2 linked regions of the Rosistilla oblonga genome follow. The protein of the gene in region 1 interacts with the protein of each later gene in a pairwise test. Links are inferred from orthologs where the notes say so. Each region holds a gene or a part of one and is shown on either strand. Other genes may lie near its edges.

What was found.
Region 2: the proteins of CA51_RS16975 (region 1) and CA51_RS13500 interact in binary tests that used the Escherichia coli proteins (3 or more experiments, as listed by UniProt). The link is inferred for Rosistilla oblonga from one-to-one orthologs.

The regions. Positions count from the first base shown.
Region 1 is NZ_CP036292.1:4,812,105-4,816,980, forward strand. What follows is about bases 832-3,778. They hold CA51_RS16975 (aminotransferase class V-fold PLP-dependent enzyme), read left to right. Parts: upstream 832-1,642; coding sequence 1,643-2,914; downstream 2,915-3,778. Other genes in these bases: CA51_RS16965 (acyl-CoA thioesterase), read left to right, coding at 832-1,020; CA51_RS16970 (iron-sulfur cluster assembly scaffold protein), read left to right, coding at 1,185-1,622; CA51_RS16980 (baeRF3 domain-containing protein), read right to left, coding at 3,012-3,778. In the rest of the region: CA51_RS16960 (M42 family metallopeptidase), read left to right, coding at 1-544; more of CA51_RS16965, read left to right, coding at 622-831; more of CA51_RS16980, read right to left, coding at 3,779-4,172; CA51_RS16985 (VWA domain-containing protein), read left to right, coding at 4,520-4,876. UniProt on the Escherichia coli protein: Cysteine desulfurases mobilize the sulfur from L-cysteine to yield L-alanine, an essential step in sulfur metabolism for biosynthesis of a variety of sulfur-containing biomolecules.
Region 2 is NZ_CP036292.1:3,792,338-3,797,011, reverse strand. What follows is about bases 1,250-3,994. They hold CA51_RS13500 (SufE family protein), read left to right. Parts: upstream 1,250-2,278; coding sequence 2,279-2,710; downstream 2,711-3,994. Other genes in these bases: gnd (decarboxylating NADP(+)-dependent phosphogluconate dehydrogenase), read left to right, coding at 3,872-3,994; glpQ (glycerophosphodiester phosphodiesterase), read left to right, coding at 2,741-3,721; CA51_RS13505 (thioredoxin family protein), read left to right, coding at 1,713-2,273; sucC (ADP-forming succinate--CoA ligase subunit beta), read right to left, coding at 1,250-1,432. Outside these bases: sucD (succinate--CoA ligase subunit alpha), read right to left, coding at 1-162; more of sucC, read right to left, coding at 245-1,249; more of gnd, read left to right, coding at 3,995-4,674. UniProt on the Escherichia coli protein: Participates in cysteine desulfuration mediated by SufS. Cysteine desulfuration mobilizes sulfur from L-cysteine to yield L-alanine and constitutes an essential step in sulfur metabolism for biosynthesis of a variety of sulfur-containing biomolecules.

The DNA of each region.
Region 1 (4,876 bases):
AGGAATGGACAATAAGACCGGCATGTGGGTCGTCATCGAAGCGCTCCGCCGAGCCGCTGGAATGGCTCCCACCTGCGGCATCTACAGCGTCTCGACCGTTCAAGAAGAGATCGGTCTGCGTGGCGCGACGACAGCCGCCGCCAGCATCAAGCCGCACGTGGGGATCGCCGTCGACGTCACTCACGCGACCGATTGCCCCACGATCGACAAGACGCAGCAGGGAGACATCAAGCTTGGTGGCGGACCGGTAATTTTCCGCGGCCCCAACATGAATCCGAAAGTCGTGCAGCGGTTGGTGCAGATCGCCGACGAACTGCGGATCCCGTATCAGATGGCTGCGGCGGGGCGAGCGACGCCCAACGATGCCAACGCGTTGCAGATCAGCAGCGGCGGCGTGGCGACCGGCTTGGTTGCGATTCCCAACCGCTACATGCACAGCGCCGTCGAAACGGTTTCGATGAATGACCTCGACAGCGCGGCCGAACTGTTGGCCAACTTCGCAGCTCGCCTGACCGCCGAAGACGACTTCACCCCCAGCGTTTGATCTTTTCGCTTTTCATAAGACTGCCGGTCCAAGCGATCCCTTGGGCCGGCCAACCGCCTCCATCACAAACGCTCAACATGTCACAACAACACACGCTCACGATCCGCGTCAACTATCACGAGACCGATGGCCAGGGGCGTGTTCATCACGCCAACTATCTCAATTATTTCGAGCGTGGCCGCGTCGAACTGATGCGCAGTCTGGGCTCCAGCTACAAACAGTTCGAAGCCGATGGGCTGATGCTGGTCGTCGCCGAGATGAACGTCAAATATCACCAACTGGCCGAATTCGACGACCTGCTGACGCTGAAAACAACCGTCTTGGAAGCTCACGGTGCGAGGATCCGCCATCGGTACGAGATCTTCCGCGAGGACCAAATACTCGTATACGCCGAATCGGTGATCGCATGCGTTCGCCCCGATGGAAGGGCCACTCGCCTGCCGGTGGAACTTCAGCAGGGCCGACGCCGATCCTAGCCTCTCTCCTATAATGAAAGTAGGCCGTTGAGTAGGCTCAGCCGGTCGGCTCCTATCGGCTGTCCGGTCCAGTCAATAAACTGACAGTGGCGGGAACGGTCTCTCGCCGACCGCCCTTTGACCCCGCGGATCACTCGCCCAACCGAACCTCTACAGCCGCCACCATGTCGAATTCTTATGGAGCGATCGATCAGACGTTGATCGATCATTTTGAGGATCCCTACCACCGTGGCGATTGCGAAGCGGCGACGCACGTGGCCGAGGGAGAAAATTCGTTGTGCGGCGACACGATGCAGGTTCAACTGAGAATCAGCCCCAGCGATGGCCAGATCGAAGAGGCTTGGTTCGACGGTGACGGATGTGTGGTCAGCCAAGCCGCTGCATCGATGTTGATGGAAACGATCGAAGCGATGACGCCCGATGCGATCCGCGACTTCGACACCCGGGCGATGTTGGAACGGTTAGGTCCTTCGATCGCGGTCAGCCAACAAAAATGTGGCCTGTTGGCCTGGCGGGTGCTGCAATTGGCGCTGCAATCGCCGCTGGATGAATTCGGCGACGGACCGACCTTTGGCGGCCCACATCTCGGCGAGGAAAACTGACAACCATCATTGGAACCAAATTGAATACGACAGAACGCTCTCCGCTGGCGATCGATGCTGCGGCCTATCGCCAAGACTTTCCCATCCTTTCGCGCCAACTGCGCGAGGGCGTGCCGTTGGTCTATCTCGACAACGCCGCCAGCACCCAGCGGCCGCAAGCGGTCATCGATGCGATGGATGCCTGTTATGAGGGCTATTACGCAAACGTCCATCGCGGCATCCATACGCTCAGCGAAGAATCGACGCAGAAATACGAAGACGCTCGGCTGCGGATCGCCCAGTTTCTGTCGGTTGCAAACGAGTGCGAACTGATCTTCACCGCCGGCACGACCGCCGCGATCAATCTCGTCGCTCGCAGCTGGGGCGATGCCAACATCAAATCGGGCGATGTGATCCTGACGACGATGATGGAACACCACGCCAACATCGTCCCCTGGCAACAGCTTGCCCAGCGGACCGGTTGCCGCGTCGAATTCGCTCCGTTGACCGAAGACGGCCGGCTGTGCATCGAATCATTCGACAAACGGTTATCCGACCTGCAACCGAAGCTGGTCGCCCTGACAGCCGCCAGCAACGTGCTTGGGACGATCAATCCGGTCGCGGAATTAGTCACCAAAGCCCGCGATGCTGGCGCGGTGACGTTGGTCGATGCCGCCCAAGCCGTCCCGCATTCGCAAGTCGATGTGAATCAATGGAACGCCGATTTCGTGACGTTCAGTGGACACAAGGTCTGCGGTCCCACGGGCATCGGCGTCTTGCACGGCAAGCAACAACTGCTCGACGCGATGCCTCCTTTTCTCGGTGGCGGTGCGATGATCCACCGCGTGACCACCTCTGGTTTTGAACCGGCGGGCTTGCCCGAAAAGTTCGAAGCGGGAACGCCTGCGATTGCCGAAGCGATCGGTCTGGCCGCAGCGATCGATTACGTCGACTCCGTCGGGCTCGATCGAATCCACGCTTACGAGCTGCAACTGTGCACCCTCGCACACGAAGCACTCCAAGAAATCGAAGGGTTGCACATCTTGGGCCCCGACCCAAAACACAAAGCGGGCATCGTAAGCTTTACGATCGACGGTGTGCATCCGCACGACATTTCGCAATGGCTCGATCGACGCGGAATCGCCGTCCGCGCGGGGCACCACTGTGCCATGCCACTGCATGAACTGCTGCAGATCTCGGCTTCGACTCGGGCCAGTTTCTACTTCTATAACACTCCCGAAGAAGTGCTCCAGTTTGCCGACGCGGTGCGCAGTGCGCGGGACAAATTCAACCGTCCGCGAAAACGGACGTAGACTCGCGACGGGGATCGCCCCACGCGATTACCTCCACCACCGGCGCGGTACGCAGTGGAAAAACTGCGTTTTGCGCCAGGTAGAAGAGCGACGCCGATCAATACTTCAACGTCGCCGCCATCTTCGCTCGGACCGGCATATCGCTAGCCGGTGCTGCGTGGATCCGGCCGCCATGGATGATCGTCTGCACCATCGCCGATTCGATCAAATCGCGGCACTCCTCGCGCGGTCGACCCTGCGGTGGTTGACCACTTTCCTGCAACACATTCCGCTCGCGATGGAAACTTCCGTAGAGCGTCGCGTCGCGATCGAAAAAGAGTGTGTCAATTCGTCCCACCTGTGCGGCACACAAGATCTCGCGTGCATCGAGCGTGACCGGGCGTTGCCGCTCACGGAACTCCCGGGCGTCGGAATCTCGCTGTTGTTGCAATTGATCGACGGCCAGCGGCATCGCTTCTCGAAGCAGCTTTTCGGGGGAATATTGATCGATATTGCCAGTCAGCACCTTCCCAACACGTTGCGTACAGACACTGTGCTCGCGATACAGATCGGTCTCGGCTTCGGAACCGGCAAGGATCAAGAAACCGGAACGATCGTGCAAATATGCACACACCGCTTCATCGACTTGTTGGATATATTCGATAAACGCAGGTGCCAGCGGGTCGATCCCCTCTTCGATTTCATCGATATCCACAGCTGCGGTCCGCGTCAGATCCTCGAAACCTGTGTGCACAAGCATCGGTTCTCGAGCGGCGCTTCGGACCGCATTTTCGAAGCTCACGGGGAACCCAGCATTTTGAATCTGGGTAATTTCCGAAAGCGTGGCGCGGTAGAAAGCCAGCTTCTGTTTGCTGATCGTCAGCAGATAGAAATCGGCGAATTGGTTCTCGGTCAACAGCATCGGACGCAGGCAAAAAGTCCCCGCGACGATGGCTCGCGAATCGGATTCCTCATACCCCGGGACGATCTCAAAAACGTCTTCGGACAAGTAAATTGCTACTCCACCGCTACGCGCCGCCAGGAATTGCGGATCCTCTTGCAGGTCGAACAGCGGCCGTAAGAAGTCGTTTGCATCGGTCGATGACATCCAGAACTGCGCCAGCTGTTGATGCGACTTTTCGATCAACTGCCCCAGCCCGATGCTGCCGTCCGAAGCCAACGCGTGCTCCGGCGAGGCCGGCAAGAAAAGAGTAACGTGTGGTGTTCCCGGCAGGCCCGACAGACGCTTCACTTGGTCGCGATTGAATGATTGAATCATTTATTCCTCCATGAGTAAAAGACTTTCCATGACTTGGACATTGGGGGATGCTCCGCAAAGGTTGTTCCGAACAGCTAAAAATGTTTTGAATAAACACAAATTCGTTTCTTGCCAGCATCCGATGCGTTATGCTCATGGTGGTCGCGACCGACCGCGCCGCTGCAGCTTCTCTCCTTTACCGATCTCGATTGCGGTGAGCGGTCCACCGGCGGGATCGAAACGCTAAAATTGCGTCTTACGGCAACGCGAATTTAGGCAATGTGGTCCGCACACAACATCTGGATTAACAAGGTCCAAGCTCGCAGGGCCCTTCCGTTCCCAGCCACATCGATCAGGCCCACTCCCCGATGGCGACTCCCAAACCTATCGCTCCCGAACAACTCGGTCGCTGGCGTTTGATCCTCGGAGCAAGCTCGCAGGATCAGCTGAATGAATACGGCGGAGGCAACCTCTCCCTCGACGCCGATCAGCAATTGATGGACGAAGCCTTGGCGGCGATCTACGACCAGACGCAGGAAGGTTCCGATTCGAGCGGCAAGCGTTCAGCCGGTTCGGGCGGATCCTCACCTCGCTTGGCAAAATGGCTCGGCGACATCCGCACCTACTTTTCCGAAGACGTCGTCGCCGTGATCCAACAGGATGCGATCGACCGCAAAGGGATGCGGGAACTGCTGCTGGAACCGGAACTACTCAAAAACGTTCAG
Region 2 (4,674 bases), 1.0 Mb from region 1 along the record:
GAAGACTGGAACGCCGTCGACGTTTTGGCCCGATTTGCCCGGCGTTACACCGCCGACCATCTGGGTGCCGTATTCTTTGCAACCTTTGGTGTGGAAGGTTCCCGCGCCGCCAGTGATGCCTTGGCAAATGACGCGCGTGTTTTTGTCAATCAAAATGGACATTGTTATTCCGAATCCCGTAAATCGTGTAGGTCAACGATTTGTTGTGAGTTGTAAACGATTCAAATCAAAACAGTCGTCAACTTTAGACGCCTGCCGCCTCGACAACCTTCTTTGCAGCATCGGTCAGGCCGACGGCATTGATGATTTCGACATCGCTTTCTTCGAGCATCCGTCGACCCTCTTCGACTTCGGTTCCTTCCAATCGAACGACCAAAGGCACGTTGAATCCGACCTCTTTGCTGGCCGCGATCAACGCATCGGCAATCGTCGTGCAACGTGCGATGCCGCCGAAGATGTTGACCAGTACCGCTTTGACGTGGGGATCGGCCAACAGGATTCGGAACGCTTCGGTCACTTGGTCTTTGTTCGCTCCGCCACCAACGTCCAAGAAGTTTGCGGGTTCGCCACCGTGATGCTTGATGATGTCCATCGTCGACATCGCCAGTCCAGCTCCGTTGACCAAGCAAGCGATGTTACCGTCTAGCTTGACAAAGCTCAGCCCCGACGCCGCAGCTCGCAATTCGCTTGGTTCCTCTTCGGCATCGTCGCGAAGTTCCGCGATGTCTTTGTGGCGGAACATCGCGTTGTCGTCGAAGGTGACCTTCGCGTCCAAAGCGATCATTTCGTCGTCGCCGGTGATCACCAACGGGTTGACTTCCAGCAGGGCACAATCGAGATCGACGTACAGCTGGCAGATCTTTTTCATGAACAAGTCGGCTGAACGGGCGGCTTTACCGCTGATGCCCATCGCCTTGCACAACTTGCGGACCTGGTAGCTCTCCAATCCAACGTGCGGATCAAAGTGCTCCTTCAAAATCTTTTCAGGCGTCTCTTCGGCGACCTTTTCGATCTCCATACCACCTTCGGTACTGACCATCAAAACGGGCAGCGAGACGGCGCGGTCCAGGACGATGCCGAGGTACAATTCGCGAGCGATGTTGCAACCCGATTCGACGAAGACTTGGTTGACGCGTTGGCCTTCGGGACCGGTCTGGATCGTGACCAGATGGTTGCCCAACAGGTTCTCGGCAACGCGTGCTGCGTCGTCGGCCGATTTGACCAATTCAACGCCGTGTTGTTCCGGCTTTTCAGTAACCGTTCCCTTGCCGCGACCGCCGGCATGGATCTGAGCTTTGACAACCGCAATCGCGCCGCCCAGCTTGTTGTATGCATCTTTGGCTTCGTCCGCATTGCGGGCGACCATGCCTTGCAGCACGGGGACGCCAGCGGCTCGAAACAGTTCTTTCGCTTGATATTCGTGGATTTTCATAAGATGGAGGCCTAACAGGAAACAGGACGACCGCACGCTGGGAGGGATTATAGGACCCGATGCTTTCCCCTTAAAGGCGTCGGGACGGGGCGGGTTCTGATTTCTTGAGGTTCGCGCCCGGCAATCCGCTCTGCGGGCACGTTGAGGATTAATCATCGGGCGACCGCTGCGAGCCAATTCGAATCACACAGGTTGTCAGTGTCGCGCAGACTCGCAACATTGGACTGAAATGGTCGCGTTGGCGACTGCCCATCGCGCCCTTTGGAAACTAAAATCAAAGATGATCCCCGCAAGCTACTTCCACCAAGGTCTTCCCTACGACGACTTTCTAGCCAAACACGGATCGGACCTCGATCGACGCAAGTGGGCGGCTGTCTACGATGTGTGTGAGTTGACCGACGCGCAAACCGCGTTGATCGGCGGGTTTGTTCGCGAGATGCGAGTCCTCTGTTTCGCGGGAGCTTGGTGCGGTGATTGCGTGCAACAGTGCCCGATCCTGCGGCGGATCGAACAGGCGAGCGATAAGATCACCGTTCGCTATATCGATCGCGATGCCAGCGAGGAGTTGAAGGGAATCATGTCGATCTGCGGAGCCGCTCGCGTCCCGCAAGTCGCGTTCTTCAGCGAAGAAGACTTTTTTGTCGGTCACTACGGCGACCGCACGCTGGCTCGATACCGTCAGATGGCCGACCAGTTGGCCGGCGCGGCATGTGGATCGGGGATCGTTACCGCTGATGATCCCGTTCAGGCGGCGGTGATCCAAGAATGGATAAATGAATTTGAACGCACCCAGCTGATGTTGCGGACCTCGGCTCGGCTGCGCGAGAAGCATGGAGATTGAACCCGATGCAAACGATTACCCCCGACGAACTGCGGGAAGAATTCCAAGAGATCAACGACTACGACGAACGGCTCGAATACATCATCGAGTTCGCTGATGGGCTGCCGCAGATGGCTGCGGAACATCGCGTCGAACCGAATCGCGTGCAGGGTTGTGTCAGCAACGTTTGGTTGGTGGCCAGCCAACGCCCCACCGAATCGGCGGACGATTCGCCGATCCTCGATTTCGAAGCCGATAGCGACGCGGTGATCACGCGCGGGCTGATTGCGATCATCGTCGCGTTGTTGAGTGGCAAGCCGGCGAAGGAGATCCTGGCGATCGACATCGATGGGCTGTTCACCGAACTGGACCTGCAGGGGCATCTGACCCGCTCTCGCAGCAACGGGCTGCGATCGATGGTTCGCCGCGTTCGCGAACTGGCGGAAGCTGCGTTGTAGGTTTTCCCGCTCGTAAGGAAGGCTCTCACGATGGGTAACGGCTCGCCGACTGAACACGCAAAGATTGTGATCGCTCACCGCGGCGCCTCGGGATACCTGCCCGAGCACACGCTGCCGGCCAAGGCGTTCGCTTACGCTGTCGGTTCCGACTTTTTGGAACAGGACGTCGTCCTCAGCAAAGACGACGTGCCGCTGGTTTTGCACGACGTCCACTTGGATACCGTTACCGACGTCCGGCAGCGGTTTCCCGAACGGGCACGCGACGATGGGCGTTTCTACGCGATCGATCTCACGCTCGACGAATTGAAGTCGTTGTCGGTTTCCGAACGCTTCGATCCGGCGACCGGTCAGGCCGTCTTTCCGAACCGGTTCCCGATGGGGCTGTCGCAGTTTCGGATCGCAACGCTGGCCGAAGAACTGGAATTGATCCAGGGACTCAACGACAGCACCGGCCGCGACGTCGGGATCTATACTGAGATCAAACGTCCGGCTTGGCATCGCCAGCAGGGGAAAGACATCAGCCAGATCACATTGGCGGTGCTGAACGAATACGGATACGCCAGCCGATCGGACAACGTCTATGTCCAATGTTTTGATGCGGCGGAAACCCGTCGGATCCGCGACGAACTCGACTGCCAAATGCGGTTGGTGCAGTTGCTGGAAGACGACGACTGGGGGCGAACCACCGCGGAATACGATCTGGCCGCGGCGGAGTCCGATCTGCAAACGATGGCTAAATACGCCGATGCGATCGGGCCTTCGATGAACGTTGTCGTCGTTCCCCACGCAAACCGCCAAGGGTATCTGTGCACGCCGCTTGTCGAATTGGCTCATCGCTGCGGTTTGAAGGTCCATCCGTGGACATTGCGAGCCGACGCGTTGCCCGTATACGTCGACAGCTTCGAGCGATTGATCGAGATCGCGTTGTTCGAAGCCGATGCCGACGGGGTCTTCAGCGATTTCCCCGACGTCACCGTCGCGACGCGGGATCGGTTATTCCAGGCGTCGTAGGCCGCGGCGACTGAAGATCGGCGGCATATTGATGAAAATCGGGCGGTCGGCTATCATTCGCTCGCGTATAGCAAGCGTTTTAAAATGTTTGAGTGCCTGCTGGGGGGCCTCGGGCTGCTTCAATAAATAATCCATTGGGATGCACAAAAAATGAGTGGTGATTGCGATTTCGGGCTGATCGGCCTAGCTGTAATGGGCGAGAACCTGGCCCTGAATGTAGAGAGCCGCGGTTACAAGGTTGCCGTTTACAACCGCACGACCGACAAGGTCGATGCCCTGATCGAAGGCCGTGCCGCTGGCAAGAACTTCGTCGGTTGCCACTCGATCGAAGAGTTCGTGAAGTCGTGTGCCCGTCCGCGCAAGTTGATGATGTTGGTCAAAGCGGGCCCCGCTGTCGACGCGATCATCGAACAATTGACGCCGTTTTTGGAACCAGGCGACATCATCATCGACGGTGGAAACACCCACTACGCCGATACCGAACGCCGCACAAAAGAAGTCGAGGCCAAGGGCTTCCACTTCATCGGCACCGGTGTTTCCGGTGGTGAAGAAGGCGCTCTGAAGGGCCCAAGCCTGATGCCAGGCGGATCGAAAGATGCTTGGCCGATGGTCAAGGAGATGTTCCAAGCGATCTCGGCGAAGGTCGGTCCGAATAACGACATCCCTTGCTGCGATTGGGTTGGCCCACGCGGTGCCGGCCACTACGTGAAGATGGTTCACAACGGCATCGAATACGGCGACATGCAGTTGATCTGCGAAGCGTATCAATTGCTGAAAGACGTCGGCGGCCTGACCAACGACGAACTCTATGACGTCTTCGACGAATGGAACAAGGGCGAACTGCAAAGCTACTTGATCGAGATCACTCGTGACATCTTTAGCGTCAAAGATGGCGACACCAGCGACCACTTGGTCGATCGCATCTTGGACGTCGCTGGCGCCAAGGGCACCGG